2 regions of the Dactylosporangium sp. NPDC006015 genome follow, and region 1 is predicted to be linked to the other one. Evidence: riboswitches for the same ligand, from Rfam matches in the RefSeq annotation. Region 1 holds a riboswitch; the other holds the start of a gene.
What was found. Region 1 has a riboswitch for cobalamin ahead of bluB (5,6-dimethylbenzimidazole synthase). Riboswitches for the same ligand answer to the same signal wherever they lie in the genome.
Positions count from the first base shown of each region.

Region 1 (15,215 bases):
TCGACGCGCCGATGGACAGCCCGGCCGGGAGGCCGGACGCGCTCCAGGTGTACGGCGTGGTGCCGCCGCTGCCCTGGACCTGAACGTCGACCTGCTGGCCGACGACGGAGCTCTTGTTGCCCGGGTTGGTCACGGCCGGGTCGGTCGGCGTGCCGCCGCCGATGAACGCCGTGTACAGCAGCACGTTGGGCGAGCCGCTCCCGGCGCTGGTGATCTTCCCGGTGGTGCCGTTGTTCACGAGCGCGTCGCGGACCTGCGCCGGCGTCGCGTTCGGGTTCGCGCCCAGGTACAGCGCGGCGGCGCCGGCCACGTGCGGCGACGCCATCGAGGTGCCCGTCATCGTCGCGCTGCCGGTGTTGCTGGAGTACGACGCCGACACGATGCTCGTCCCCGGCGCGAACAGGTCCAGGCACGAGCCGTAGTTGCTGGTGCTGTTGCGGGCGTCGGAGCTGTTGCTGTTGCCGACGGTGATCGCCGCGCCGACCCCCTGCGGGCTGTAGTAGCAGGCGTCGTCGCCGTTGTTGCCGGCCGCCTGCACGAACTGGACGCCCGAGCTGATCAGGCTCGACACGGCGCTGTCCATGGCCTGGCTGCTGCACCGGCTGCCGCAGCCGATCGAGTAGTTCGCGACCGCCGGCTTCTGGGCGTTGGTGCGCACCCAGTTGATGCCCGCGATCAGGTCGTCGTTGGTGCCGGAGCCCTGGCAGTTCAGGACGCGGACCGAGACGAGGTTCGCCTTCTTCGCGATGCCGTAGGTGGTGCCGACGGCGGTGCCCGCGACGTGCGTGCCGTGGCCGTGGCAGTCGGCGGGGTTGCTGTCCCCGTCGACGATGTCGGTGCCCTGCTTCACCCGGCCGCTGAACTCGGTGTGGCTCGCGTTGAGGCCGGTGTCCAGCACGTACACGGTGACGCCCTGCCCGGGGCCGGCCGGGTAGGTGAACGCCTGGTTCAGGGGCAGGCTCCGCTGGTCGATGCGGTCGTCGCCCCAGTTCGGCGGGTTGTTCTGGGTGTCGAGGACGGTGATGCGCTGGACCGCCTCGACCGACGCGACGGCCGGGTCTGCGGCCAGCCGCTGCGCCTGCTGCACGGACATGTTCGCCGAGAAGCCCCGCTGCACGCTGTCGAACACGTGCCGGGTCTGCCCGCCGAACCTGCCGGTGAGCCGCTGGGCCTGGGTGGCGATCGCGGTGGAGCCGTCCTTCAGCGTGACGATGTAGCGGCCTGCCACCGCGTCGGGACTGTCCGCGTACAGGATCGCGCCCTGCGCGACGGCCGCCGCCGGCGCGGCCGCCGCGAAGGCACCGGCCAGCCCCGCCACGAGCGCGACGCCGGCCGCCGTAATTCGGTGGAACACGGTGAGACCTCCTCCGAGGGATGCCAGCTCCGTGGCCGGGTCCGGTTGACGCCGACCCCGGAGGGCTGGAGCAGAAGGTAGGAGGACGCGACCGGCGAAGGTCACCCCGGTGAACAGACGGCGACGATCTGCGCCGTCAAAACTGTTTATGAGTTGCGTGCGCTCACCGGCAGTGACCGGTGGATCGGTTGAGAAGCCAGCCGGCTATGAGCCGTCTGGCTAAAAGCTGCGTCGAAGGGTGCAGCGAAAGATCGCTTCGTGCGAGGCTGGCCGCGGCACCCGCACCAGCTCAGGAGGCACGGATTTGAGCAACAACCTGGATGTCGCGCTGAAGAGCGCGATGAACATCGAGGGGGCGTTCGCGGTCGCGCTCGTCGACTACACCAGCGGCATGACGCTGGGCACCCTCGGCGGCGGCGCCGACTTCGACATCACGGTGGCCGCGGCCGGCAACACCGACGTCGTGCGGGCGAAGCTGCGCACCATCGAGATGCTCGGTCTCGGCGAGCCGATCGAGGACATCCTCATCACGCTCGAAAGCCAGTACCACATCATCCGGCCGCTGCACTCCCGCAACGGTCACGGGCTGTTCCTGTACGTCGCGCTCGCGAAGGCGCGCGCCAACCTCGCGCTGGCCCGCCACCAGCTGCGCGCGATCGAGGAGGGCCTCGAACTGTGACGTCCGGCTTCTTCGGCGGCGCCCCCGACGAGGACGGCCTGCCGCGCAGGGAGGGCCTCGAGCCCGGGGGCGGCGTCGGTCAGCTGCAGTCGCCGCAGTTCGGCGCGCGGCCCGAGCCGCTCGACGCCGCCCTGTCCCCGGTGCGCGCCGCGATGGCGGACCTGCGCCTGCGCGTGCCGGGGGTCCGCGGCAGCGTGCTCGCCGGCGTCGACGGCCTGCTGGTCACCTATGACCTGGGCGCGTACGACGCCGGCGGAGGCACCGAGCCGCACGACGCGGCCGCGCTGGCGGCGACGACGTTCGGCCTGGGCCGGCAGGTGGCGCTGGTGCTGGGGCAGTCACCGTTCCGGGACGCGACCATGCGCAACGACGGCGGCTACTTCACCGTGTACGCCGTGGACGGCAGCACGCTGCTCGCGGTGCTCGGCAGCGACGGGCTCAACGTCGCCCGCCTGCACCTGGAGGCCCGCCCGACCTGCCAGCAGCTCGCCGCGCTGCTCTGAGCCCCGCCCCGGCTCCGGTCCCGCCCGGCGCCGTGCCCGCCCCGCGCGGCGCCGGCTACCAGCGGTCGTGGTGCACGGCGTCGGCGAGCGGGGCCCGGCGGCGCCAGCCGTGCCGCTCCAGGTCGGGGACGGATTCCAGGTGGGTCACCGGGCCCAGGCACAGCCAGGCGACCGGGCGGATGCCGGCCGGGACGCCCAGCAGCTCACGGACGAACGGCTCGCGGTAGAACGACACCCAGCCGACGCCGAGCCCCTCCGCGGTCGCGGCCAGCCACAGGTTCTGGATGGCGAGGCAGACGGAGTAGAGGCCGGCGTCGGCGATCGCGTGCCGGCCGAGGACCGCCGGGCCGCCCCGCCCGGGGTCGTACGTGACGACCACGGACAGGGTCGACTCCAGCACCCCGTCGATCTTGATGCGGGCGAAGGCCGCGGCCCGGTCGGCGTCGAGCGTCGCGGCGAACGTGTCGCGTTCGGTGCGGACGTGGTCGTGGAAGGCGCCGCGCAGGGCGGGGTCGCGGACGAGGACGAAGTCCCACGGCTGGGACAGGCCGACGCTCGGCGCGGCGTGGGCGGCGCCCAGCACGCGGTCGAGGACGTCGGCGGGGATCGGCGCGCCGGTGAACTGGCCGCGCACGTCGCGGCGGCGGTGCACGACGTCGTACAGGTCGGTGCTCATCAGGGCAGGCTCCCGCTGCTCGTGGCCGCCCGTCACGGACGGCCGGTGACCGCGAGGCCGGTCTTCGGACTCTCGGATCAACGCCTGCACCGTCCGCCTTCCCAGCCCTGAGGCCAGTGACCGCGCACCGCTGGTGCGCATGGACGGCAGCTCCCCGATCACCGCGGCGGGCCCGTGCCGGATTCATACCGGCTTCCCGATTCTCCCCGGTCGCCCGGGGCACCTCGCTTCAGTTCGTGCCGTCCGGCAGCATACGCGGCGGCCCGGCCGGGCCGCGGCATTCGCGGACCGCAGGGGCTCAGTCCGCGGCATTCGCGGACCGCAGGGGCTCAGTCCGCGGCATTCGCGGACCGTCAGGGCTCAGGGCACGCAGAGCCGGTAGTGAGTGGTGAGCCGGCCGTCCTCGACGAGGTGGAACGCGAGCGCCGGCGGCGGCTCGGGCCGGTCCTCGGGCTCCCACGGCAGCACCATCGTCGACTCGACGCCCGGCGCGGCGAGCACGGGCACGCCCGCGAACGTGCCGACGGCGGCGCTGTGGACATGCCCGCACAGGACGGCGAGCACGTCCGGGTGGCGGCGGAGGACCTCGGCGAGCCGCCCGGCGCCGAGCTGGCGGACCTGGTCCGCCGCGGGCTTGCCCACCGGTACCGGCGGATGATGGCAGCACACGAGCGCGGGCGTGCCCGTCGCCGCCGCGAGGGTGCCGTCGAGCCACCGGAGGGTGTCGTCGTCGAGCCAGCCCTCGGCGTGCCCGGGCACCGACGAGTCGCACAGCGCGAACAGCACCCCCGCCACAGTCTCGGCGCGGTCGGTCCGGAAGGCGGCCGGGTCGTCGTGGTTGCCGGGCACCGCGAGGACGGGCACACCGAGCGTCCGGAGCCGGCCGAACGCGGCGTATTCGGCGTCGAGTCCGTGGTCGGCGACGTCGCCGGTGACGAGCACGGCGTCCACCGGTTCGCGGAGGCTGCCGATGTACGCGATGACGCGGTCGAACCGGTCGGGCGGCTGCGCGCCGAGGTGGAGGTCGCTGAGGTGGGCGATGAGCACCCCTGCCGGTTACCCCGGCCGGCGCGCGGCTACCGCGGCGGGTGCGCGGCGCCCGCGGTCCCGTGGCGGTCCCGTGGTTATCGCAGCAGGTGTGCGCTGCCCGCGGTTTCGAACGCGGCGCGGACGTCGGCGATGCCCTCGGTGAAGTGGGCCCAGCTGTCGACGTGGACCGGCACCACGGTCTTCGCGTCCAGGAGCCTGGCCGCCGCCAGCATCCCGGCCGCGCCGAGGGTGAGGTCGGCGTCGCCGAGCAGCGCGGTGCGGGCCCGGCCGCCGAACAGGATCGCCACGTCGACGGACGGGAAGCGCTCCGCGACGGCGGCGACGACGTCCAGCGACGCGTTGTCGCCGCTGACGTAGACGGTCGGCAGGCCGTCGCCGTGCAGGACGAACCCGGTGACCGGGCCGGTGAGGTGTTCGGTGCCATCGGGGCCGTGCTGCGCGGGGACGGCGGTGACCCGCACGTAGCCGTCGCCGCCGGGCCGGGGCAGGTCGGTGTGGGACCACGGCTCCAGGCCGGTGACCTGGCCGCCCAGGCGGGCGGCCGCCGCCGGGGTGCTGAGCACCACCGGTACCGACGCCGCGAACGCACGACCGAGGGTGTCGAGGTTGTCAGGGTGCTGGTCGTGCGAGAGCAGCACGACGTCGACGGCGCCGGCGTCGTCGGGGGTGCCGGTGGCGGGCTCGGTCTTGGTCAGCACGCGGCTGCCGAGCGGGTACTGCCCGGGCGGGTCGAACGTGGGGTCGGTGATGAACGTGACGCCACCGACGCCGAACACCACCGTCGGGCCGCCGAACCGCTGGAACTGCATCGTCATGGGCTTCACCTTCGCCGGTCCCGGCGCGCGCCGGCAGTGGCTGGAACGCCATCCTCCGATACGATCAAGCCATGACGCGCTCGGCGACGACGGTCGGGGTGCTCATCGGCGACGGCGCGCCGATGCTGGAGGTCGCCGTGGCACCCCGGGTGTTCGGCGTCGCGGCCGCCTTCGACGTGCGGACCGCGGGGGAGCACCCCGGCCCGCTGACGACGACGGCCGGCATCGCCCTCACCGCCCCGCACGACCTCGACGACCTCGACACCGCCGGCGTCGTCGTCGTGCCCGGCTGGCGGGTGCCCGGCGGCGCGCCGGTCGCGCCCGGCATCCTCGACCGGCTCCGCCGCGCGCACGACGAGGGCGCCACCGTGGTCGGGCTGTGCCTGGGCGCGTTCGTGCTCGCCGAGGCCGGCCTGCTCGACGGCCGCCGCGCCACGACGCACTGGCGGCACCTGCCCGAGTTCGCGTCCCGCTTCCCCGCGGTCGACGTCGTCGAGGACGTGCTGTATGTCGACGAGGGCCTGGTCGTCACCAGCGCCGGCAGCGCCGCGGGCCTCGACGCCTGCCTGCACCTGCTGCGCCGCGACCACGGCCCGGCGCTCGCCAACGCGGCCGCCCGCGCCCTCGTCGTCGCCCCGCACCGGGCCGGCGGGCAGGCCCAGTTCATCGAGCGCCCGGTCCCGCGGCTGCGCGACGGCGACGCCGTGGGCGACGCGATGCGCTTCGCCCTGGAGCGCCTCGACGACCCGACCCTGGACGTCGACCGCCTCGCCGCCACCGCCCACCTGAGCCGCCGCACGTTCGACCGCCGCTTCCGCGAGGAGACCGGCTCGTCCCCGCTGCGCTGGCTGCTCCAGCAGCGTGTCCTGCGCGCCCAGCACGTCCTGACCACCACCGACCTGGACATCGACGCGGTCGCCCGCGCGTGCGGCTTCACCGACGGCGTCGCCCTGCGCCCGCACTTCCGCCGCCAGGTCGGCATCCCGCCGCACTCGTACCGCGCCGGCTTCCGCACCCCCTGACGCCGCCCGCTCCGCCCGGCTTCACGGCCGCCGCTTCCGGCTTGGCGGTGCGGCGGTTCCGGCGGCTCAGTGGGGGAGCAGGAGGGCGGGCAGGTCGCGCAGTGAGCCGATCCGGTGCGCCTCGCCGGGTGGGGCGGTGCCGGGGCGGTCGAGGTGGACGGCGTGCAGGCCGGCGGCGCGGGCCGGGAGGACGTCCAGGTCGTGGCGGTCGCCGACGCTCACGACGGTCTCCGGGGCGAGGCCCCAGCGGCGGCACGCCTCGGTGAAGACGGCGGGGTCGGGCTTGAACAGGCCGAGGGTCTCGGCGGTGTAGACGGGGCCGGCGAGGTCGCGCAGGCCGATGCGGGCGAGCTTGGCGGTCTGCTGCTCCTCGATGCCGTTGGTGAGGACGGCCGTGTGCAGTCCCGCCCGCCGGATCGCCGCCAGCGCCGGGCGGGCGTCGGGGTAGGCGGCCCACGACTGCTCGTACATCAGCAGAAAGCCGGAGAAGAGGGTGTCGAGCCGCCCGTCGTCCTCGCAGGGGGTGCCGAGCGCGGCGAGGAAGTCGCGGAGCCTGCCGCGGCGCTGCTGCTGGAACGTGACCAGCCCGGCCCGCCACGCCTCGAGGTGCCGCTCCTGGACCGTCGCCCACAGGGTCCGGGTGCCGGCGTCCGGCTCGACCCCGATCGTGGGCAGCCAGCGCAGGAGGGCCGCGCCGACGGCGGCCTCGTGGTCGAGCAGGGTGCCGTCGAGGTCGAGCAGGACGCCGCACAGCTCCACGCCGCGCACTCTACGGGGTGACGTTCATAACCCTATTTCCGATCGGAAAAGCAGGTATACGATCGCCCGGTGGAAGGGGTCAGGGCGCGGTGGGTCGTCGCGGTCTGCCTCGGCGCCGGGTTCACCACGCTGCTGGACCAGTCGGTGCTGAACGTGGTCGTGCCCGCGCTGCGTGGCTCGCTGCACGCCGGCACCGCGTCGCTGCAGTGGATCCTCGCCGGGTACTCGCTGACGTTCGGGCTGGCGCTGGTGCCCGCGGGGCGGCTCGGCGACCTGTACGGCAGGCGGCTGCTCTTCGTCGGCGGCCTCACCGTGTTCGCCGCGGGTGCGATCGCGGCCGCCACCGCCCGGCACGGCTGGGTCGTCGCCGCGGCCAGGCTCGTGCAGGGCTTCGGCGCCGGCACCGTCAACCCGCAGATCATCGGGCTGTTCCAGGACCTGTTCCGCGGGCGTGCCCGCGCCCGCGCGCTCGGGGCCTACGCCTTCGTCGGCGGGGTCGCCGGCATGCTGGGGCCGCTGCTCGGCGGGGCGGTGCTGCAGGCGGCCGGACCCGGGTCCGGCTGGCGGCTCGTCCTGGTGGCGAACCTGCCGTTCGCGGTCGTGACGATCCCCCTCGCGCTGCGCTTCCTGCCCCCCGGCCGGCCCGCGGGCCACACCGGCGACCTCGACCTCGGCGGCCTGCTGCTGCTCGGCGGCACCACCCTCGCCGCGCTGCTGCCGCTCGCCGGCACCGGCGGCGGCGCGTGGTGGCTGCTCGCCGCCGGCGCGGGGCTGGTGGCGTTCCTCGCGTGGGAGCGCCGGTGGACCGCGCTCGGCCGCACCGCGATCCTGCTGCCGGCGCTGACCCGCAACCGGGGCTACGTCCTCGGCGTGCTCGTGGCCATGTGCTACTTCGGCGCCACCCTCGCCCTCAACCTGGTGCTGTCGCTGTACCTGCAGGACGGCCTGCACCACCAGCCGCTCGCCGCCGCGGCGATCGCACTGCCGAGCGCGGTCGGCTTCACACTGACGTCGGCGCTCGCCTCGGGGCTGCGGCGGCGGGGGACCACGGTCGCGCTCGGCGTCGCGGTGGCCGGCATCGCGGCCTCGATCGCCTCGGTCGAGCTCCTTCCGGAGGGGCAGGTGGTGTGGGCCCTCGCGGTGGGGCAGTTCGTGACGGGGGCGGCGGGCGGCTTCGTCAACTCGCCGAACCAGGCGCTGACCCTGTCCCACGCGCCGCCGGGCGCCAACGGGCTCAGCGCCGCGCTGCTGCAGCTGTCGCAGCGGCTCGCCGCGAGCGTCAGCATCGCGGCCGTCAGCGGCATCTTCCTGGCGACGGCGGCCGCGCCCGGCGGTCACACCGCCGCGATGGCCCACGGTGCGGCGCTGTGCCTGGGACTCGCCGCGCTCGGCCTGCTCTTCGCCGCCCTCGACCGAGACCGCCGCCGAGACCGCCGCCGAGACCGCCGCCGGGACGGGCCCGGCCCGTCGCCCGTCGCGGCCGGACGCCCGTCGCGGGTGCCATCCGAGGACTGATCGCCGGCATCGGCCTCGCTATTGGTCGCTGTGGATGGGCGATGGCTAGCGTGGCCGGCGTGTACATCGCCCGGCCGGCGTCGACCGGTCCGCAGCACCGGGTCGTCGTCGGCCATCAGCTCTTCGGGATCGACGCGGCGGTCCGCGCGTTCGCCGACCGGCTCGCCGCCGAGGGCTGCCTGGTCGCCGTGCCCGACCTGTACCACCGCAGCGCACCCGGCGTCGAGCTCCCGCAGGACGACGAGGGGCGGGCCCGCGGCTTCGAGCTGCTGCACGGCCTCGACCGGGACGAGGTCGTCGCCGACGTCGCGGCGGCGGTCGACGTCCTCGGCGGCGACCCCGCCGGCGTCAGCATGGTCGGGCTGAGCGTCGGCGGGCACGCCGCCTATCTCGCCGCCGCGCGGCTCGGGCTGGCGGCGGCCGCGGTGCTCTACCCGGGCTGGCTCACCGGCACCCAGATCCCGATGAGCCGCCCCGAGCCGACGGTGACGCTGACCCCCGCCATCACGGGCCGCCTGCTGTTCCTCGTCGGCGGCGCCGACCACGTCGTGCCACCCGGGGACGTCGCCACCGTCGCCGCCGCGCTGCGCGACTCGGGCGTGCGGCACGAGGTCGTCGTCTACCCGGACACGCCGCACGCCTTCCTGCTGCCCGGTCCTCCCACGTACCGCCCGGAGCCCGCCGCCGACGCGTGGCGGCGGGTCCTGGAGCTGATCACGGCCTCGTAGGGTTGGACGCATGCGCGCCATCCGCTGCGACCGCTTCGGCGGCCCCGAGGTCCTCTCGCTCACCGATGTCCCCGACCCGGAGCCCGGCCCCGGCCAGCTGCTCGTCGACGTCAGCGCCGCCGGCGTCAACTACGCCGACACGTATCGCACGCTCGGCACGTACAGCGGCGGCCAGACCCTGCCGTTCATCCCCGGCACCGAGGTCGTGGGGCGCACCACCGGCGGCAGGAGGGTCGCGGCGCTCACCTTCGCCGGCGGCGGCTACGCGGAGCGCGCCGTCGTGTCCACTGTGGACGCCGTGGACGTGCCGGACGCCGTCGCCGACGGCGCCGCGCTCGCGCTGCTGGTGCAGGGCCTCACCGCGTGGCACCTGCTGCACGGCAGCGCCGCCCTGCGCCCCGGCGAGACGGTCGTCGTCAACGCCGCCGCCGGCGGCGTCGGCACCCTCGCGGTGCAGCTGGCCCGGCACCTCGGCGCGGGCCGGATCATCGCCGCCGCGTCCAGCCCCGCGAAGCGCGACCTCGCCGTGTCCCTCGGCGCCGACACGGCCGTCGACAGCGACCCCGGCGGCTACCCGGCCCGAGTCCTGGCCGCCAACGGCGGCGCACCGGTCGACGTCGTGCTGGAGTCGACCGGCGGGCCCGCGTTCACGGCCGCGCTGGAGGTCCTCGCGCCGCTCGGCCGGCTGGTCACCTACGGCGACTCGTCCCGCCTCGGCCGCCCGCCCGTCGACCCTTCGCTCCTCGCCGACCGCAGCGTCGCCGTCGCGGGCTTCTGGCTGCGCCCCGTCCTCACCCGCCCGGACGCGTTCGCCGGGCCCCTCGGGCAGCTGCTGGGCCTGACCGCGTCCGGGGTCCTGCGGCCGCAGGTGGGGCCCGCGTACCCGCTGCAGGACGCCCGCCGCGCCCACGAGGACCTGCTCGCCCGCCGCACCACCGGCAAGCTCGTCCTCACCGTCGACCGGCCCCGCTCATAGCTTCACGCCACGCGACCGGTCTTGCTGACGGCCTTTCACGCCACGCGACCGGCGTCGCGACGGCTTCACGCCACGCGGCTGGCCTTGCTGACGGCGTTCGCGCAACGACTGTCATCGGGCCGGCGGGGCGAGGTGGCGGTCGAGGAAGGCGGTGACGGTGCCGGCGAGCTCCAGGCGGTGGTCGGAGAGCGCGTGGTCGGTCGGGAAGAGCGTGTGCTCGAGGAGGATGTGCGGCCGCTGCTCGTACGCGCGAACCAGCGGCACATGGTGCACCTCGTGCGGGGTGACGGGGTCGCGGCCGGTGCCGATCAGCAGGACCGGGCGGCCCTCGAACGCGGGGGCGAGGCCGGCCAGGCGCCAGGCGGGACCGGCGGCGGTCATCTCGCGCACGAGGGCCTCGCCGCTGGTGCCGCGCAGCGGAAGCAGGTCGCTGCCGAGCGCCTCCACGCACTCGGCCCGCACCACCGGATCCGCGCACAGCTGCGCCGCGGTGCCGACGTCGAACCCGGCGACGGACACGGTCGCGCGGACGGCGGGGTCGGCGGCGGCGGTCATCAGCGCCGCGAACCCGCCGAGGCTGTGGCCGGCGACCGCGACCCGCGACGGATCCAGGCGGTGCGTGGCCGCGAACGCCTCCTCGCGGACGGCGGCCACGACCGCGGCGGAGTCCTCCAGGACGTGCCGCCACGAGTAGTCGCCGCCCATGCCCCACGAGCCGCGGTAGTGGAAGACGAGCGCCGCGTAGCCCGCCCGGCGCAGCGCCTGCGCGAGGTCGAAGTTGCGCTCGTTGCCCGGGAAGCCGTGCAGGAGCACGACGACCGGGTGCGGACCGTCCCCGGCGGGCAGGTGCAGGACGCCGGCGAGGCGCTCGCCGCCGCTGGTGAAGCTGACCGCGGGCGTGCCGGCGTACGGTGGCGTCGTCATCGTGCGGACGCTAGCACCCGGCGGCCGCCGCGCAGCGAGTTGTCCAACGGTGTCCAACGACGGGCGATAGACAGATGTCACATCGACACAATGCACGCATGGCGGCGTCGCAACTCGTACACGATGAAGCGTTCTGGAACTATCGGGAGCAGACCCGGCAGAACGGCACGCACCAGCACACCGGACGGTTACGGGCCTGGCGGGAGGACGGCGGGCGGCTGCTGGCGATGCTGACCGTGCAGCCGTACTTCGAGGACTACGGCTGCACGATCCCGCAGCAGGTGCGGGCGAGGTTCCCGTTCTCGGGGCGGCTCGTCGACGTCGTGTCGTATGAGCCGGGCTGGTGGGGCGGCAGCTGCCGGTACCACATCGCGGACCCGGCGCATGTGAGCATGCAGCGGTGGATGTCGGTGGACGCACGTGCGGTCGCCAGGCGTCTGGGGCCCGGGTTCCTGATCGACGACGAGGCGGACACGACGTTCGGCCAGCTCGGGGCGTGAGGTCGTTGTTGCTCGGCCCTAGTGGCGTAAATATCGGGTAAAACCGCATATATGCGGTTTGGCGTCCGTAGCGTCGGGTTGATGAGGATGGTTCACAGGCTGGTGGGCGCTCTGGCCGCCCTCGCGGTGACCGGTGCCCCGGCACTCTCCGCGCCCGCCACCGCACTCGTTCCTGTTCCCCCTGCGGCTTCCCCGTCTCCGGCTGTGCCTCCGGCGGTTTCGCCTTCGTCGGGTTCGGCGCCTTCGTCTCCTTCGCCTTCGTCTCCTTCGGCTTCGTCTCCTTCAGTTTCGGCTTCGGCTGCCGCTTCGGAGGATCTTCGGCCCGCGCTGCTGACCGCGGCGGACCTGCCCGACGGGTTCGTGCCGATCGCCGCGGCCACCAACGACAACGGCGCGGTCACGCTCGGCGGCAACTTTCCCGGCTGCCCCTCGCTGGACCCGGTGACCGGCGACGGCACGACGGCCGCCGCCGTCACGTACAGCAAGGGCGCCGTCGGCCCGTACCTGACGCACGCGCTCGTGCACTTCCCGACCGGCGGCGCCGCGACGGCGATGGACCGGCTCGCCGCCGCGGTCACCACGTGCAAGTCGTTCAGCCAGGAGCTCGCCGGGATCACGGTCCGCTTCACGCTCGCGCCCACCGAGGTGCCGCCGACACTCGGCCAGAGCGCCTTCGGGGTACGCATGACCGGCGACACCGACTTCGGCATCGCGGTCACCGCCGACATCGTCGCCGTCCGCCGCGGCGAGTTCGTGCTGTGGCTCAACGACATGACCGTCGGCACCACCCCCGCCGGCATGGTCACAACCCTCGCAAACGCCGCCGCCGACCGCTGCGCCTCCCGCATCAAGGGCTGCTGACCTACGATTCGCCAACACCACGACCACGTACTACGATGCGTAGTGAGCCCGCTCCGCGCCGAAACTACGATTTGGTGGCCGGTGTTACCGTGTGAGGGTCGGAACACGTCACGGGCATCGGTCTCCTCAACGAGTCGCCGGCCGACGAGTCCGCGGCTCGGGAGTGGTTCAGGAACCGCCGCCAGCGAGGACGACCCAACGGGCGCGGGCGACGTAGCAGGCGCGGGCGACGTAGCGGGCGCGCGGCCTGACGCGCGACGCAGTCAGCGACGGGGTCGGCGCCGGCAGTCCGCCTGCCGACGACGAGCCTGCCGGTTAGCTGGCCGCCGACGCCTTAGCCAGCGACGGCTAACCCAGCGACGGTTAGGCAGCGACGGCTTAAGGGCTGTCTCGCTCGTCTCCGGGGCTTGGCGACACCTCGCCAGGTGAGGTGTCGCCAAGCCCCGGAGACATCTTCGCCGCCGCATGTGGTGCTCGATGTTGTGCGATGCTCCCCGGCATGCGCATGCGGGTCCCCGGCTGGTGGCGCCTGCTGGCGATCCCGATGCTCGCGACCGCGGCGGTATTCCTCACCTGCTGCTATCAGCTCTCGTTCTTCGTCATCCCGCTCAATCCGTCAGGCGGCCCACCGAGGACGGGGGTCCGCGACGCCGACTTCTTGTCGCTGCCCGACGAGCTGAACGTCCACCAGCTCGCCCCCAGCTGCCTCGGCGTCCACGTCCCGTGCCTGCGCCTGTACGAGGTATGGAGCCGCCACGGCGCGCCGAACCCGGAGGTCATGACCCTCACCGCAGCAGCCCTGCGTGACCAGGGCTGGCCGATGATCGGTAACACCGAGGGTGCCTCCGGCTGCCGCCCGGTCCGCGGCGTCTTCACCTGGGCGGATCACTGTCTCTCACTACACCCGACCACGGAGTTCGTGGAACCCCGTCAGACCACGCACCCCGGCGCCATCGTCCTATGGGCCTCCAGCCAATAGGGGGTTGTTCATGAACCAGGAAGCGACCGACGACGGGTCAGCCGCCGCCGACGGGGTTAGCCGCCGACGGTGGCTTTGCGGGCCCACGACGGGTTGGCCGGCGATGTGGATTCGCGGGCCGACGGCGACTTGAACACGGCCCGGTCCAGGAAGGGCGTGCGCAGCCGGCCAGCGGCGAGGCAGACTGTCGGCCGGTCAAGCCACCGTCAGCAGCTAACAGGCGGCGGCTCAGTGGGCGACGGTGAGGACGACCTTTCCGGCTGAGCGGCCGGTCGCGACGAGTTCGTGGGCGCGTGCGACCTCCTCCAGCGGCAGGACGGTGTCGACCACGACCCGCAGCTCGCCCTTGTCGACCAGGTCCGCGAGTGACCGCAGCCCAGCGTGGTCGGGCTGCACGAGCAGGAATCCGGCCCGGCGGCCCTGCTGCCGGGCCTCGTCCGCCAGGTACGCCTCGGCGGGCGAGGCGAGGGACACCAGGATGCCGCCGGGGCGCAGGGTGCTGAGGGAGCGGGGGCCGTACTCGCCGCCGATCGGGTCGATCACGGCGTCCAGGTCGGTGGCGGCGTCCTCGAACTTGACCGCGGTGTAGTCGATCACCTCGTCCGCGCCGAGGTCGCGGAGCAGGTCGTGCTTGGCGGGGCTGGCGGTGCCGATGACGTGCGCTCCGCGGGACTTCGCGATCTGCACCGCGAGGTGGCCGACGCCGCCGGCGGCCGCGTGGATCAGGACCCGTTGGCCCGGCTGGATGTCTGCGGTGTCGACGACCGCCTGCCACGCGGTCAGGCCGGCCAGGCCGAGGCCCGCGGCCTCCACATGGGACAGTCGGGCCGGCTTGCGGGCCAGGTGCCGTGCCGGTGATGTCACGAAGTCCGCGTACGTGCCCGCCGCCTCCGGCAGGCGTGGCATGCCGAACACCTCGTCGCCCGGGCGCAGCCAGGTCACGCCGAGGCCGGTCTCCTCGACGACGCCGGACACGTCCCAGCCGAGCCGGACCGTGGTGCCGAGCAGGCCGCCGGTCGTGCGGTGCCACAGGTCGGTGGGGTTCACCGCGGTCGCGTGGACGCGGACGAGGACCTCCGAGATCCCCGGCTGGGGGCGGTCCACCTCCACGACCCGCAGCACCTCGGGACCGCCGAACCCGTCTTGACCGATCGCGCGCATCTTGTTGCTTCCCATCTGTTCGAACGACGTGTGTGCGTTCAGCGTCGCCGTGACGGGTGCCGCTTTCGAGTGGCCACATTGCCAGTATGTGCAAAGATCTGGCCATGGCAGCCACCGTGCATCGGGTCGTCGTCCTTGCCCTGGACGGGGTGTATCCGTTCGAGCTGAGCATTCCGAGCAGGATCTTCGGCACCGCCGGGCCGCTGCTGTACGAGGTGGTGACGTGCAGCCTCGACGGCGCCCCGGTCCGCACGGGCTACGACTTCGACGTCGCCGTCCAGCACGACGCGTCCGCGATCGACACCGCCGACACGCTGGTCGTGCCGCCGTTCGTGTGCGCGCCCGACGGGCCCCGCGACTGGCTGCCCGCTCCACTGGCCGCGGCGCTGCGACGGCGGCGTCCCGGGACGAGGATCGTGTCGATCTGCACCGCCTCCTATGTGCTGGCCGCGGCGGGGCTGCTCGACGGCCGCCGGGCCACCACGCACTGGAACGACGCCGAGCACTTCCAGCGCACGTTCCCTCAGATCGACGTCGACGCGTCTGTACTGTTCATCGACGACGGCGACGTGTTGACGGCGGCCGGTGCCGCCTCGGGGATCGACGTGTGCCTGCACCTGATCCGGCGGGACCACGGCAGCGCGGTCGCCAACCGGGTCGCCCGGCTCTGCGTCGTGCCACCGTGGCGGGAGGGCGGGCAGGCGCAGTACATC
Region 1 is NZ_JBEXUD010000019.1:2,871-18,085, forward strand. It holds gene ABZ321_RS30150 (S8 family serine peptidase) at 1-1,354, opposite strand, end outside; gene ABZ321_RS30155 (hypothetical protein) at 1,695-2,033, shown strand; gene ABZ321_RS30160 (roadblock/LC7 domain-containing protein) at 2,030-2,536, shown strand; gene bluB (5,6-dimethylbenzimidazole synthase) at 2,592-3,212, opposite strand; cobalamin riboswitch at 3,250-3,454, opposite strand; gene ABZ321_RS30170 (metallophosphoesterase) at 3,573-4,259, opposite strand; gene ABZ321_RS30175 (MBL fold metallo-hydrolase) at 4,337-5,077, opposite strand; gene ABZ321_RS30180 (helix-turn-helix domain-containing protein) at 5,149-6,099, shown strand; gene ABZ321_RS30185 (HAD family hydrolase) at 6,166-6,858, opposite strand; gene ABZ321_RS30190 (MFS transporter) at 6,928-8,373, shown strand; gene ABZ321_RS30195 (dienelactone hydrolase family protein) at 8,415-9,101, shown strand; gene ABZ321_RS30200 (zinc-binding dehydrogenase) at 9,112-10,077, shown strand; gene ABZ321_RS30205 (alpha/beta fold hydrolase) at 10,189-11,001, opposite strand; gene ABZ321_RS30210 (hypothetical protein) at 11,100-11,501, shown strand; gene ABZ321_RS30215 (hypothetical protein) at 11,862-12,362, shown strand; gene ABZ321_RS30220 (hypothetical protein) at 12,862-13,341, shown strand; gene ABZ321_RS30225 (NADP-dependent oxidoreductase) at 13,570-14,517, opposite strand; gene ABZ321_RS30230 (helix-turn-helix domain-containing protein) at 14,607-15,215, shown strand, end outside.

Region 2 (15,215 bases), on a different contig from region 1:
GGTCAGCGACGGACGTGGACGGTCGCTCGTCAGGCGGTGAAGCAGATGACGAGGGCGTAGACCATGACGCTCAAGACGACGAACAGCATGGCGGCCCTGCCGATGTCGACCGACGTGTGGTGCCCGGCATACACCCGCTGGAGCGCCCTGAAGCAGGCGTACGCCGCCCACAGCGCCCAGACGAAGAGCATGACGATGATGAATTTCTGCGTCGCGTCGATGTTGACCGCTCCCTGATTGTTCGGCCGGGATCCTGCCGTCCAGGGTGACCAGGTGCGAGTGCAGGACGCATGCATTCCGTCGGCAGCGCCCCGCTGCGGCGGTGGACGTGAAGTCCTGCCGGTCAGTGGGAGCGGAGCAGGCGGCCCGCGCCGGGGAGCTGGTCGGGGAGGCCGTGGGAGCGCAGGGCGTGCCAGAGGGTGGCGGCGTTGATGGCGATGACCGGCTTGCCGAGCTCCTCCTCCAGGGTGTCGGCGAGGGCGACGAACGACAGGTTGGTGCCGACCTGCACGATCGCGTCGACGTCCGGGGCGTCGAGCTCGGCGACGACGGCGCGGAGGCGTGCGGAGGGGACGCGGGCGATGTCCGTCGCGGTCGGGCAGCGCAGGCCCGTGATGGCGGCGACGTCGAACCCCGCCTCGGTGAAGAACCGGCCGACTTCGCGGTCGGCGATCGGCTGGTACGGCGAGAACACCGCGATCCGGTGGCAGCCGAGCTCCCGCAGGGCGGCGCGGCACGAGCCGGCGCCGGTGGTGACCGGGAGGCCGGTGCGGGCACGCAGGCGGTCCTCGAACGCGGCGTTGCCCTCCACGCCGCCCCAGAACGTCTCGGCGGACATGCCCATGACCATGCGGTCGGGCTCGGCGGTGAGGGCGTCGCGCACGGCGGTGTCGATGGAAGCGCGGATCTGGACCAGCAGCGCCTCGAAGCCGGCGTCGTCGCCCATCGCGGGGTTCGGGATGTGCATGGAGCCGGCGCGGAACGCCACCCCCGGCACCCGGGCGCTCCAGTAGTCGTGCTCGACGACGGTGTTGGTGCTGGGGACGATGATGCCGAAGACGGCGCGCGGCCCGACGGCGTTGGTCATGCGCTCAACTCCTGACAGACGACGGAGACCATGCGGTGTGCCCGCGCGCGGGCGGCGGGGCGGTCCAGCAGCAGCGCGTCGAGCAGGAGCGGCGAGACGATCGCGGCGACCGCGTCCTCGCGGTCCTTCACCGGGGCGCCCGCGGCGCGCAGCACGGTGTGGAACGGCGCCAGGAGGTCGGTGACGTACCGCTGGCGCAGCGGCACCGCCGCCGGGTCGGAGGCGGCGGCAACGACGAGGGCCTGCAGGAACGCGCCGACGGGCCGGTCGCGGAGCCGGTCGCACAGCTGGTCGACGGCGGCGTGCAGGTCCTGCGCCGGCTCGCCGGTCGGCGCGCCGGGCGGCAGCGGCGCGACGTCGATCAGCGCGGCGAGCACCGCGCCGGGCGTGGGCCAGTGCCGGTAGATGGTCGACCGGGACACGCCGGTGACCTGGTGCAGCCGCTGCGCGGTCAGCGCCGCCGCACCCTCGGCCAGCAGCAGCTCCAGGGCCGCGGTCAGCACGACGGTCTCGGTGTCGGAGGTGGGGCCGGCGGGTCGGCCAGGTCGGGTCACGAGCGTTGACGGTACACCTTGTACGCGAAACTATTAAGCGATACATTCCGCACCGGAAACTGCTGCCGAGCCTGGAGGCACCCATGCGCCCGCACGTGGAGATCGTCGACGAGCGTGACCTGATCTGGCACCTCGCCGAGTTCCAGCACGCCACCGGCACCGCCGAGCAGCGCAACCTCAGCTACGACGAGGAGGACGGGTCGGCCTCGCTGAAGGTCCGCTTCACCGGCGACTGGTCGCGGCCGGCCGGCGTACACGACGCGGACACCGAATGGTTCGTGCTGTCCGGCGAGGTCGTCATCGGCGACACCGTCCTCGGGCCGGAGGGCTACTGGACCGCGCCCGCCGGTGTGTGGACCCCGCCGGTCAAGGCGGCGGCCGGCACGGAGATCCTGCTGTTCCGCGAGTACGGCGACTGGCACTTCCACCCTGAGACCAAGGACCGTGAAACCGTGCGGCCCGACCAGAAGCTCGTCGTGCTCGACAGCGCCCGGATGCCGTGGATCGACGTCAAGGACGGCTCCCCGATGCGCTTCGACCTCGGCGGCACGCCGGTGCCGGGCCTGTTCATCAAGCTGCTGCACCGCGACGAGAAGACCGGCTTCTACACCCGGCTCATCAAGGCCAAGCCCGGCTGGCGGGAGGTGCCGCTCGCACACCACCCGTGCTCCGAGGAGGCGTACTGCCTCGACGGCGGCTTCGACTACAACTTCGGCAAGATGTGGCCCGGCACGTACTTCTGGCGCCCGCCGCTGATCCGCCACGGCGACTTCACCGCCGACGCCGAGGCCGGCTGCACGTGGATCGTGCGCTCCGACGCGGACCTCGTCGACTGGTATACCGACAACGCCCGCGTGCAGATGCACGGCGACGCCACCAACTGGGGCGAGGGCTTCCCGCACAGCGCCGCGCCGCGGTTCATCGAGCCGGTCCGCTCCCGCAGCATCGGCCGCTGGAGCGACCCCACGCACCAGTGACGCAGCCGACACCCGCTCCCGCGGCGGTGCGTATGTATGGTGATGAGTGCAGCTGGTTCGGCCGGTCCCCCGGGACCGGCCGTGGCAACAGGGAATCCGGTGCGAATCCGGGACTGCCCCGCAGCGGTGAGTGGGAACGACCGCCGTCATTGAGCACTGGGCCGCGAGGCCTGGGAAGCGACGGCCAGTAGGCGACCCTGGACGACATCCAGGGTCACGCCCGCGAGTCCGAAGACCTGCCAGCGCACCGCGCGCCGCCCGGCGTGCGGTGGTCGGAGGCCGCGCGGGACGGCCGACGCCATCGACCGGCCCACGCGGCGCGCCGCCGCGCGGCCGGTGGCGTCCCCCCGTGCCAGTCCGGCCGTCGTGACTGTGCACCGAGGGGACACATGAGCACCACATTCGGGCTGAGCACCGTGCTCGGCTACCCGCGCATCGGCGGGAACCGCGAGCTGAAGCGGGCCGTCGAGGCCTACTGGGCCGGCACCATCGACGAGGACACCCTGGAGCGCACGGCGGCGACGCTGCGCGCCGACGTGTGGCAGACGCTGCGCAACGCCCGCCTCGCGGCGATCCCGTCGAACACGTTCTCCTACTACGACCACGTCCTCGACACCGCCGTCGCGGTCGGGGCGACACCCACGCGGTTCACCGCGCTCGGGCTGTCGAAGCTCGACACGTACTTCGCCATGGCCCGCGGCGTGGACGCCGAGCCGGCGCTCGAACTGACGAAGTGGTTCGGCACCAACTACCACTACCTGGTGCCCGAGATCGGACCCGACACCGTCTTCGCCGCCGACCCGGCCAAGGCGCTGCGGGAGCACGCCGAGGCCCGCGCCCTGGGCCTCGAGACCCGGCCGGTGCTGGTCGGACCGGCCACGTTCCTGCTGCTGGCCAAGGGCGACGACCCGTTCGCCCGGCTCGACGACCTGGTCGGCGTCTACGCCGAGATCCTCGCCGCCCTCGCGGATGCGGGTGTCTCGTGGGTGCAGCTGGACGAGCCCGCCTACGCCACCGACCGCGGCCCGGACGAGATCGACGCGCTGCGCCGCGCCTACTCCCGGCTCGGCGCGCTCAGGGCCCGGCCGAAACTCTTCGTCGCCACGTACTTCGGCGAGATCGGCGACGCCCTGCCGGCCCTGCTGGACACGCCGGTCGAGGCGATCGGCCTCGATCTCGTCGCCGGCCCCGGCAACCTCGACCGGCTCGCGGCCGCCGGACCCCTGGGCGGCAGGACGATCGTCGCGGGGCTCGTCGACGGCCACAACGTCTGGCGCACCGACCTGCGCGCCGCGGTCGCCGCCGGGGCGGTCGTCGCCGGCCTGGCCGACCACGTGGCGGTGTCCACGTCCTGCTCGCTGCTGCACGTGCCGGTGGACCTGTCCGTCGAGACCCGCCTCGACCCGGGCCTGCACGAGCGGCTCGCGTTCGCGCGGCAGAAGGTCGACGAGGTCGTGCTCCTCGGCCGCGCGCTGCGCGACGGCACGGCCCACCTGCCCGCGCCGCTGCCCCCGCCCCCGGCGGCGTGGCGGCACGACGAGGTGCGCGCCCGGCTCGCCGCCCTCACCGCCGCCGACCGGCGGCGCGGCGACTCCACCGCCCGCGCCGCCCGCCAGCAGGAACTGCTCGGGCTGCCCGACCTGCCGACGACCACGATCGGCTCGTTTCCGCAGACCGCCGAGCTGCGCGGGGCCCGCGCCGCGCTGGCCGCCGGCACCCTCGACGACGAGGGCTACACCGCGCTGATGCGGGCCGAGGTCCGGCGGGTCGTCCGGCTGCAGGAGGACCTCGGCCTGGACGTGCTCGTGCACGGCGAGCCGGAGCGCAACGACATGGTGCAGTACTTCGCCGAGCAGCTGTCCGGGTTCGCCGCCACCGAGCACGGCTGGGTGCAGTCGTACGGCTCCCGCTGCGTCCGCCCGCCGATCCTGCACGGCGACGTGGCCCGCAGGGCGCCGATGACGGTCGGGTGGGCCACGTTCGCCCAGTCGCTGACCACCCGGCCCGTCAAGGGGATGCTCACCGGCCCGGTCACCGTCCTCGCATGGTCGTTCGTCCGCACTGACCAGCCGCTCGCCGCCACCGCCGACCAGGTCGCGCTCGCCCTGCGCGACGAGTGCCGGGACCTCGAGGCCGCCGGGATCCGGGTGATCCAGGTGGACGAGCCGGCGCTGCGCGAGACGCTGCCGCTGCGCCGGGCGGCGCAGGGGGCGTACCTGGACTGGGCGGTCGGCGCGTTCCGGCTCGCGACCAGCGGCGTCGCCGACGACACGCAGATCCACACCCACCTGTGCTACTCCGAGTTCGGCGACGTCATCACCGCGATCGACGCCCTCGACGCCGACGTCACCAGCATCGAGGCGTCCCGGTCGAAGATGGAGGTCCTCGGCGACCTCGCCGCCGCCGGGTACCGGCGCGGCGTCGGACCCGGGGTGTGGGACATCCACTCGCCGCGGGTGCCGTCGCGCGAGGAGATGGCCGAGGCACTGCGCCACGCGGTCGCGGCCGTCCCGGCCCGGCGGCTGTGGGTCAACCCCGACTGCGGCCTGAAGACCCGCGGCTACGCCGAGGTCGAGGCGTCCCTGCGGCATCTCGTCGCGGCCGCCGCCGAGGTCCGCGCCGGCTGATCTCTGGAGCCGTGGCACGTGCCGGCGCCTCACGTCGGGGTCGGCACGTGCCGTTGGCGTTTGCGGCCTGTGTACAGCGAAGCCCGGCGCGCTGCACGCCTGTCGTCCCCGGTTGGCGTCAGCACATGTTGACGATTTCCGCGTCGTCAGCTTATGCTGACGGTATGACCGTGATCGACGAGCTCGGTCGCGCCGCGCACGACAGCGACCACGACGTCGCACTGCGGGCCGTCGCCCGCCTGCGCCGCCTGACCGAGCAGCTGGAGGCCGAGCGGGTCGCCGCCGCCCGCCGGGACGGATGGTCGTGGCAGGACATCGCGCTGCGGCTCGGCGTCACCAAGCAGACCGTGCACCGCAAGCACCGCGGCACCGGCGACGACTGATGCGCCGCTGCCACCGTCGACCGCGAACGCCGGTCGCCGCCACTGATCGCCATCACCGATCGCATCGTCGTCGCGAGGAGGACTGATGTTCCGCGGTAGCCATCCCGACCTGTGCCGGACCGTGGGCTGCGCCGTGCTGCGGGCCCGCGAGCTCGGCCACCCCCGCACCGGCAGCGAGCACCTGCTGCTCGCGCTCACCACCGGCACCGACGAGGTCGCCGCGGTGCTCGCCCGGCACGGCGCGACCGAGCCCGCGATCCTCGACGCCGCGTGCCGGGCCGCGCCGCTGGGCGCCGGCGTCGCCGACGACCGCCAGGTCCTCGCGTCGCTCGGGCTCGACATCGACCGGCTCCTCGAGGGTGTCACCCCGACGGCCCTCGACCGGGTCACCTGGCGGGAGCCGCTGCTGCCCCTCGGCGCCGCGAAGGCGCGGCGGTGGTCCGCGCAGAAGCGGCCGCCGATGGGGCTCGACGCGCAGGCGGCCTTCGAGGCGTCGCTCCGGCTCGCCCTCGCCCGCCGCGAGCGGGACCACCGCACGGAGCATCTCGCGTTCGCGCTCACCGCGCTCGACCCCGGCGCCGCCTGGACGCTCGACACCGCCGGCGTGGACATCGCCGGGCTCCTCGCCGACCTCGGCCGGTCCTTCCCGCCGCCGCGGCGCAACCTGATCCTCCGCGCGGACCGCCGCCTGTGGCACCGTTCGCGCCACAACGACCTCGTCGCCCGGTACCAGCGAACCACCGGCCGCACGGCCACCTCACCCGGCGCCCTCCCCGCCGTCATTGCCGGCCAAACGATGTAACGACACGGTCCGGCCTCACTGCTTACAGGGTGAGGGCGGTGGCGGGTGGCCGGATGACGTTTGGGCAAATTGCCCCCTACGGGGAGGGGTTTCACTATGTCGATGCGCAAGGGCGCCAACCTGCCGGTACAGGCGCCGGCGGTCCGCGCGGTCGTGGGATGGCGGTCCGGCGCCGGCGTGCCCGACGCCGGCGGTTCGGCGCTGCTGCTGGTCAACGGCAAGGTCCGGGACGACAACGACTTCGTGTTCTACAACCAGCCGGCGCACCCGGCCGGGGCGGTCCGGCACGAGGGGAAGGCGACCGCGGGGAACCAGGTCACCGACACGGTGTTCGTGGACCTGGGCCGGGTGGAGCCGTCGATCGTCGCACCTGCGGCTCCCGCCGCGCCGGTGCGGTTGACGAAGGTGACACTGACCAGGCAGGCGCCGACGGTGTCGCTCACCAAGCAGGGCGGCCGGTCCGGGTCGCTGCGGGTCAACCTCAACTGGAGCATGCGCTCCCTCGGCAAGCGCGGCCTCTTCGGCAAGCAGAAGACCGCCCACCCGCCCGACCTGGACCTCGACCTGTGCTGCCTGTACGAACACGTCGACGGCCGCAAGGGCATCGTCCACCCGATCGGCGGCAGCTTCGGCGCGCTGGACCGCCCGCCGTACATCATGCTCAACGGCGACGACCGCACCGGCGCCAACGAGGCGGGCGAGAACCTCGTCATCAACCTCGACCACACCGACAAGTTCCGCCGGATTCTCATCTTCGCGAGCATCTACGCCGGCGCCACCTCGTTCGCCGGCTTCGACGCCGTCGCCACCCTCTTCCCCCAGCACGGCGCCCCGATCGAGATGCGCCTCGACGAGTGCACCGTCATGGCGCGGGCCGCCGCCCTGTTCCTCATCGAGAACATCAACGGCGAACTCGTCGTCCGCCGCGAGTCCCGCTACATCGTCCAGGCCCCCGGCCAGTACCGAAACGACGCCGTCGACGCCGCCTACAACTGGGGCATCAAGTGGGTGACCGTCCCGGGCAAGAGCTGACCACCCCGCCCCGCGACGACCGTCCGCAGCCGCCGCCGCAGCCGCCGCGAGCTCCCAGGCAACGCCGCCAGCCGCAGCACCTCGGCCTCGGTGAGCTCGTGCCGGCCCGCCAGCGTCAACGCCGCCACGTACGGCCGGACCTCCGCCGCCTCGAGCAGCCTTGCGACATGGTGCAGGACGCGCAGCAGCACGCCACGGTCGGCATTGGGATGCCCGGCGACAACGCGCAGCAGATCGTTGAACTGCCACCAGTCGTAGTCGCCGTCCAGCACGCGCACCAGCGTGCCGGCAGCGGCCTGCGGTCGCCGCGCCACCGCCATCCGGACGAACGAATACCCGCTACCCGCGAGCGCGTCGAGCCCGGCTTGGTCGAGCCGGAGGTCCTGCGCCGCCCGGAGGTAGTCCGCCGGAGACCGCGCCCCGGCGGGCAGCAGCGACTCGAGCTTCACCCAGCCATCGTCCCACCACGCCGTTGCGGAAGGCATGACCGCCGCTGGCTGCGGGGTCAATCGAAGCGGCACCGAGTCGGTCGTGACAGGCGTGGCACCGCCGGCTGCGGGGGTCAGCCGAAGCGACGCCGAGTCGGTCGCAGCAGGCGTGGCCGCCGCTGGCTGCGGGGTCAATCGAAGCGCTGCCAAGCCGCCGCGGCAGGCATGGCCGTCGCTGGCTGCGGGATCAACCGAAGCGGCGCCGAGCTCGGCGCGGCAGGCGTCCGCCGATGGCGTGAGTCGTTACGCGTCGGGTTCGGGTAATGCGCGGCGCAGGGCGTCGGCCGGGGTCAGGGTGCGGCCTTCGGCGTAGGCGTCGTCGAAGGCCGGGCGTCCCAGCGTGGTCGCGAGGTCGCGGTGCAGGTCCTCGTCGGCCGGCTTCGACGGGCGTAGGTGGGGGCCGGACGACTCGCGCTGGCGATACGCGGCGCCGAGCAGGATGGCGGCGGGCCGGGGCTGGTCCTGCGCGGCGGCGAGTGCGGCGAGTGCCTCGAGGGACTGCACGAGCACCACCGACTGGCCGGCGACCAGGACCGCCTCGGCGCAGCCCCGCAGCAGCTCGCCGGCGCGGGGCAGGTCGCCGGTGCGCCTGGCGTGCTCGCCGAGGACGAACAGCGCCCGTCCCGCGCAGCGGCGGTCGCCGAGCCTGCGCAGCGCCGGCAGCACGTCGTGCATGAGGTCGGCGGCGCGAGCGGTGGAGCCGCGGACGAACGCCCACTGGGCGAGGCCGACGTCGGCGTGGACGATGTCGGCCTCGCTGCCGGCGGCCTCGGCCATCGCCCGGCTCTGCGTCAGCCAGGCGTGGATGTCGTCGTCGGCGACGCCGGCCGCCATGGCCCGCTGCGCCATCATGAACAGGGTGTTGGCCGCATACACGTGGTCGCCGGCGTGGCGGAACAGGGTGACGCTGTCGCGGCCCCACTGCAGGGCCTCGCTCAGTGCCCGCGATGCCAGCACGAGACCTTGCATCGTGAGCGCCCGGTCCCACCCCCGGTCCTCGGGGAAACCGTCGAGGGCCTCGCGCAGCGCGGGGTGGCTCAGCTCCGGCCGGATCCAGGTCGAGCACATGCCGACCGCGCGGGCGGCGGTCGCCCGTGTCAGCGGGTCGTGGCCGGTGGCGAGCCGCCGCGCCCGCTCGGCGAGGTCGAAGGCGGTGCCGGCGTCGCTGGGGTGCAGCACGGCGCTGGCCGCGGCGAGCCCGGCGACCGCCGCCGGTGTCGCGGGCGGCTTGCCGGCGGCCAGGGTCCGCTGGATCCACTCCTGCGCCTCGCGGCGCTGCCCGGCCAGGTCCCAGAACCGTTCCAGGGCCGCGATCCAGCGCCAGGCCGACTCGGTGTCGCCGGTGTCCACACTGTACGAGAACGCGGCGCGCACATTCGGCTGCTCCGTCGAGACGCGCAGGAACCACGCCCGCTGCTCGGCGTGCCTGAGCCCCTCGGCGGCGCGCTCGCCGAAGGCGAGGAAGTGCGCGGCGTGGCGGCGGCGCGCGCCGGGTTCGGCGTCGCCGGCGCAGAGGCGCTCCGCGGCATAGGACCGGATCGTCTCCAGCAGCCGATACCGGCGCGGCTGCCCGCCGGCAGTGGACACGAGCGACTTGTCGACGAGCGCCGGCAGCACTCTGACCGCCGCCCGCGCGTCGCCGTGGACCGCCTGCACGGCGTCGAAGTCGAAGTCGGCGGGGAACGCGCCGAGCCGGTCGAACAGGGCGCGCTCGTCGGCGTCGAGCAGCTCGTAGCTCCAGTCGATGGCGCTGCGCAGGGTCCGGTGCCGCGGACCGGCGGTGCGGGCACCCGCGGAGAGCAGGTCGAAGCGCTGGTCGAGGTGCTCGACGAGCTCGGCCGGCCCGAACGTGCGCAGCCGCGACGCGGCCAGCTCGATCGCGAGCGGCAGGCCGTCGACCCGCCGGCAGAGGGCGGCGACGGCGGGGGCGACGCCGTCGGTCAGGGCGAACCCCGGCGCGGCGGTCGCGGCCCGGTCCACGAACAGCCGCACCGCCGCGCTGCCCGCGATGTCCGCCGCGTCCGGGGAGGCCGGCACATCGAGGGGGTCCACCTGGTAGGTGACCTCGCCGGGCACGCCGAGGGGCTCGCGGCTGGTGGCGAGGACTCGCAACGGCCCGCCGGCGCGCAGCAGCGTGGCGACGACGTCGGCGGCGGCCGCCACGACGTGCTCACAGTTGTCGACGAGCAGCAGACCCGGCAGGCCGGCGGCGGCGTCGCCGAGGATGTCGGTCAGGGACCAGCCCGGCTCCGGCACGACACCCAACGCCCGCGCGACGACGTCACCGACAAGATCCGGGGTGACCGGCGCCAGGTCCGCGAGCCACACCGCACCACCCACGCCACCCGCGCCACCCGCACCACCCGCGCGACCCGCGCCACCCGCGCCACCCGCACCGCCCACGCCACCCGCACCGCCCACGCCAGCCGCGCCGCCCACGCCGCCCGCGTCGGCCGTGACGCCCGTGGCGACACGGAACGCCAGCCGGGTCTTGCCGACCCCACCCGGCCCGGTCAGCGTGACGAGCCGGTGCTCGCGCAGCAGCACCCCGACCTCGCCGGCCTCCCGGTCCCGGCCGACGAGGCTGGTCAGCGGCGCGGGCAGGGCCGGCGTGGAGCGGGCCGGACGGCGCAGCGCGGCACCGGCCTCGACCAGCGCCGCCCGGTCGGCGACGCCGAGCTTGCGCAGCAGCGCCGCGACGTGGCTCTCCACGGTCCGCACCGACAGGTGCAGCCGCTCGGCGATCTCCCGGTTGCGCAGCCGCTCCCCGACCGCGCGCAGCACCTCCGCCTCGCGATCGGTGACGCCGGCCGCCCGGCCCTGCCCCTCGACGCTCATGCCCGCATTCTCCCCGGCAGGTCTGACAAAAACTCCGTAGGAGGTTCCGTGCAACGTACGGATGACCCGGCGGGGCCCATCGGCGAAGCTGATGCGGTCAGTACACCACCGGACAGGAGCAGCATGGACACCGCAGGCTTTCTCGCGACCCCCGAGCCGACCGCCGAGGCGCAGCGCCTATTCGACGACGACGTCGCCGAGCTCGGGTACGTGATGAACAACTCGCGCCTGTGGGCGTACCAGCCGGAGACGCTGTCGGGGCTGTTCGAGCTGCTCCGGAACGCGAACGCCGGCGACCGGCTCAGCCTGCGGCAGCGCGGCATCCTCGTCACCGCCTGCGCGTCGGCGTTCGGCGACTCGTACTGCGCGCTCGCCTGGGGCGGCAAGCTGGCCGGGCTCAGCGAACCGGAGACCGCCGCCGGGGTGCTCACCGGCAGCGACGCCGGCCTGAGCTCCGAGGAGCGGGCGATGGCCGGCTGGGCCCGCAAGGTCGCCCGCGACCCGAACGGCACCACCGAGGCGGACGTCCAGGTGCTGCGCGACGCCGGCTTCAGCGACCCGCAGATCTTCACGATGACGGTGTTCGTGGCGCTGCGGCTGGCGTTCTCGACGGTCAACGACGCGCTCGGCGCCCGCCCGGACCAGGCGCTGCACGCCTCGACCCCGGCCGCCGTGCGCGACGCGGTGACCTTCGGCCGTCCCGTCGCCTCGTAACGGGCGCAGTCATGGCCTCGACGCGCGACGACTCCAGCCGCAACGGCGTGGACGTCACCGCCCTCTCCGCCACCGCCGACGCGGTCCGGGGCAACCCGGCCGCGGCCGCGTTCCAGTTCCGGGCCCACAACGAGTGGATCAGCGGCACCCACAACCGCGGCACGATCCACGACTACTCCGGCGGCGGCGAGGAGCGCACGCACGAGCGCACGTTCCAGTTCGACGCCGACCACCCGGCCGTCCTCGCCGGCCGCGACAACGGCCCGGCCGGCCCGGAGCTCGTCCTGCACGCGCTCGCGTCCTGCCTCACCGCCGGCCTGGCGACCGCCGCCGCGGCCCGCGGCATCCGCCTCACCGAGGTCCGCTCGACCGTCACCGGCGACCTCGACCTCAACGGCGTCCTCGGCCTCGACCCGGCCGTCCGCAACGGCTTCGGCCAGATCACCGTCCGCTTCACCGTCACGGGCGACGCCCCCGCCGACCAGCTGCGCGACCTGGTCGAGCACTCCCGGGCCCGCTCGGCCGTCCTCGACGTCCTCACCAACGTGGTCCCGGTCACGATCGAGGTCGCAACCGTTTGAACCGGCCAACGCGTCCACTCAGCCACAGAGGCCCCACACCGACAGGAACCCCCCACATGTGCGCATCACCGTTGGTCCCGGACGCGACGCCCCGCCACTGGGCAGGCCCGTCCTGACGCCGGTAAGGACATAAGCTCTGCGGCGTGTACTTCGTGCGCCGGTGGCGGGACGAGTCGCCGCTCAGCAAGCAGGTGATCAGGGTCGCGGACGCGACGGTGCTGGAGTGGTTCCGGCGCGGCTGGGACCAGGAGGACCCGGACGGCTGGGTCGGCGACGAGCTCGACGGCGGGGTCTACGGGCTCGAGTCCATCTTCGCGGAGGCGCGGGAGCTGCACCTGCCCCGCCCCGACACAATCGACGAGCTCCGCGGGCTGCTCGACGAGCACCTCTGGGTCGAGGGCGACGACGACGGCACCTTCATCCGGCTCGACGAGCACACGTTGCGGGTGCGCACCGACGACGACGAGGTCGACCTGGCCTACTACTTCATCGAGGACGTGGCCGCGGCGCCGGACCGGGTCGCGTTCCTGCTGTGGGACGGGTGGCCGCTGCCCGCGGGAGCGTCGGACGGGGCCTTCGACCACGACGTGCCGGTGCAGACCGTGCGGCCCGCGGGTGCCGGACCGGACTGCGTCTACTCGGTCCGCACCTGCTGGCAGCACCCTGGCACCGGGACGAACCTTGACCTGGCGGGCGCGGTGGCGTTCCCCGGGCTGACGCTGCCGGAGCTCGCCGGGCACCTGCGCGACGCCGCCGATCCGGAGGCACTGGGCTGGCCGCACGACGCGCGGCTGCTGCGCGCCCTCGTCGGGCCGCAGGACGGCGACATCGGGCCGGCGATGGAGCGGTTCGCGCGGCTCGGCGGCTACGACCCCGAGCCGGCCGGGATCGACACCGTGGCGGAGCACGACCTGATCCACCAGCGGGTGCTCAAGGACCTGACGGCCGAGCCGCTCGCCGGGACGCGGGTCAGCCTGGAGCCGCACATCGCGCAGGTCGCCCGGCACATCGACAGCTTCTTCGGCTTCGACCAGTGGTTCGTCTTCGACACCCGCTGGGCGGCGGCGCACCCCGACCTGGCCCGCTCGCTGCTGCGGTACGCCGCCCACTGGGACCCGTTCGACGGATGAAGTCGGATAGCGACGGATAGCGACGGATAAAGGCGGCGGTCAGGCGACCCAGGAGGGCACGATCTGGGCGAGCCTGGCCGGGTCGGTCAGCGTCGAGATCCTGGTGACGACGCCGCTGGTGACGGTGAAGGCCATGACCGTCACCGGGCGGCCGCCGACCGTGACCAGGACGCCGGGAACGCCGTCGATGAGCGCGGGATGGACCACGGCGTCGGGGCGGGCGAACGTCGTGGCCTGGGTGGCGACGGCGGTAGCGCCGCGGATGAGAGTGCCGGCCGCGCGCAGCTCGATGTCGGGGGCGAGGACGGTCAGGAGCGCGGCGACGTCGCCCCGCCCGGCGGCGGCGAGGAACGCGTCGATGACCTGACGGGCGGCGGCCTGGTCGGCGGCTGAGGGGCGGCCGAGACGCACGCGGGACCGGGCGCGGCTGGCGAGCATCTTCGTGGCGGCGGTGCTGCGCCCGAGGACGCCGGCGATCGCGTCGAACGGCACCTCGAACACGTCGTGCAGCACGAACGACACCCGCTCCGCCGGCGTGAGCGCGTCCATCACGACGTACAGCGCGAGACCCACCGACTCGGCGAGCAGCACTTCCCGCGAGGGGTCCGCGTCGTCGGAGAGGGAGCCGACGAGCAGCTCCAGCGGCTCTTCGCCGCGCCGGCCACGGACCCGCAACGTGTCCAGGCAGATCCGCGAGGTGACCGTGGTGAGCCAGCCGCGCAGGTCGTCGATGCCTTCGGACCCGGTCCGGGCCAGCCGCAACCACGCCTCCTGCACGGCGTCGTCCGCGTCGGCGTGGCTGCCGAGGATGCGGTACGCGACGGCGTGCAGATACGGACGGTGAGCATCGAACTCGTCGGTCACGGCGTTCCCCCAATGCGGTGTCACCATCACGACGTCCACGGGACCGCAAAGGTAACGCGTTACCTTCCGGCCGCGGCGGACGTCGCAATGGCATGACGACACCACGAATCCAGAACACCGCGACCCAGCCCGACATCACCGCCGCGATCCAGCACCTGTACAAGCAGGTGTACGCGGGAGGCGTACCGCGGCAGACGCTCGAACTGGTGCACCTGCGGGCGAGCCAGATCAACGGCTGCAGCGCCTGCGTGGACGCCGGGGGTGTGAGCGGCGCCAAGGCCGGCATCGGCACCGACAAGCTGCTCGCCGTCGCCGCCTGGTACGAGCACCCGACGTTCGACGACGCCGAACGGGCCGCGCTCGCGCTCACCGAGGCCGCGACCCGGCTCGCCGACCGGCCGGGCGCGGTCACCGACGAGATCTGGGCCGAGGCCGCGAAGCACTACGACGAGCGGCAGCTGGGCGCGCTCGTGCTGATGGTCGCGGTCACGAACTTCTTCAACCGCATCAACACCACCCTTCGGGTGCCCGCGGGCACCCGTTGGGAGTGACGGCGGGTCACACGTCGCGCGACGGCTCCGGCTCGGGCTGCTGCTCGTGCCGGGGCCCGGCGACCAGCTCGCCGGCGACCGCCTCGGCGTCCTCGATGTCGGCCTCGACCTGCGGCTGGCTGACCCACAGGGCGCGCATCTGCTGCTGCATGAACGAGGTGAGGCGCGACCGGTACTCGTGGTCGAAGCGCTCCAGGGCCTCGATCTGCTGCTGCAGGGCCTGCCGCTTGGCGGTCAGGCCACCGACGACGTCCTCGTAGATCTGCTCGGCGCGCTGCTTGATCTCGTGGGCGCTGGCGCGGGCCTGCTGGATGATCTTGTCCGAGCGGTCCTGCGCCTCGGCCAGGACGTCGGAGGCGTTCTGCTCCGTCTCGGCGGCGAACTGCTCCGCCGACTGGGCGATGCTGTCGGCCTGCGCCCGCGCGTCGGCGATGATCTTCTCGGCCTCGGCGCGCAGCGCGTCGGCGCGCGCCTGGGCCTTCTGCACGATCTGCCCGGCCTCGGCGTGGGCGCCGGCGCGGATCTGCTCCGCCTCGCGCTTCGCGCCGTCGAGGTGCTCCTCGGCGGTGCGCTGCGCCATCGTCAGC
Region 2 is NZ_JBEXUD010000015.1:117,956-133,170, forward strand. It holds gene ABZ321_RS26635 (hypothetical protein) at 30-191, opposite strand; gene ABZ321_RS26640 (arylmalonate decarboxylase) at 344-1,087, opposite strand; gene ABZ321_RS26645 (TetR/AcrR family transcriptional regulator C-terminal ligand-binding domain-containing protein) at 1,084-1,641, opposite strand; gene ABZ321_RS26650 (DUF4437 domain-containing protein) at 1,725-2,618, shown strand; cobalamin riboswitch at 2,655-2,877, shown strand; gene metE (5-methyltetrahydropteroyltriglutamate--homocysteine S-methyltransferase) at 3,008-5,245, shown strand; gene ABZ321_RS26660 (helix-turn-helix domain-containing protein) at 5,410-5,628, shown strand; gene ABZ321_RS26665 (Clp protease N-terminal domain-containing protein) at 5,714-6,430, shown strand; gene ABZ321_RS26670 (TerD family protein) at 6,527-7,462, shown strand; gene ABZ321_RS26675 (hypothetical protein) at 7,417-7,911, opposite strand; gene ABZ321_RS26680 (LuxR C-terminal-related transcriptional regulator) at 8,194-10,788, opposite strand; gene ABZ321_RS26685 (hypothetical protein) at 10,912-11,502, shown strand; gene ABZ321_RS26690 (OsmC family protein) at 11,514-12,083, shown strand; gene ABZ321_RS26695 (hypothetical protein) at 12,227-13,213, shown strand; gene ABZ321_RS26700 (sigma-70 family RNA polymerase sigma factor) at 13,253-14,077, opposite strand; gene ABZ321_RS26705 (carboxymuconolactone decarboxylase family protein) at 14,170-14,628, shown strand; gene ABZ321_RS26710 (hypothetical protein) at 14,636-15,215, opposite strand, start outside.
Region 2: it holds a riboswitch for cobalamin, as region 1 does, so the genes downstream of both, metE (5-methyltetrahydropteroyltriglutamate--homocysteine S-methyltransferase) here and bluB (5,6-dimethylbenzimidazole synthase) in region 1, are expected to answer to the same signal.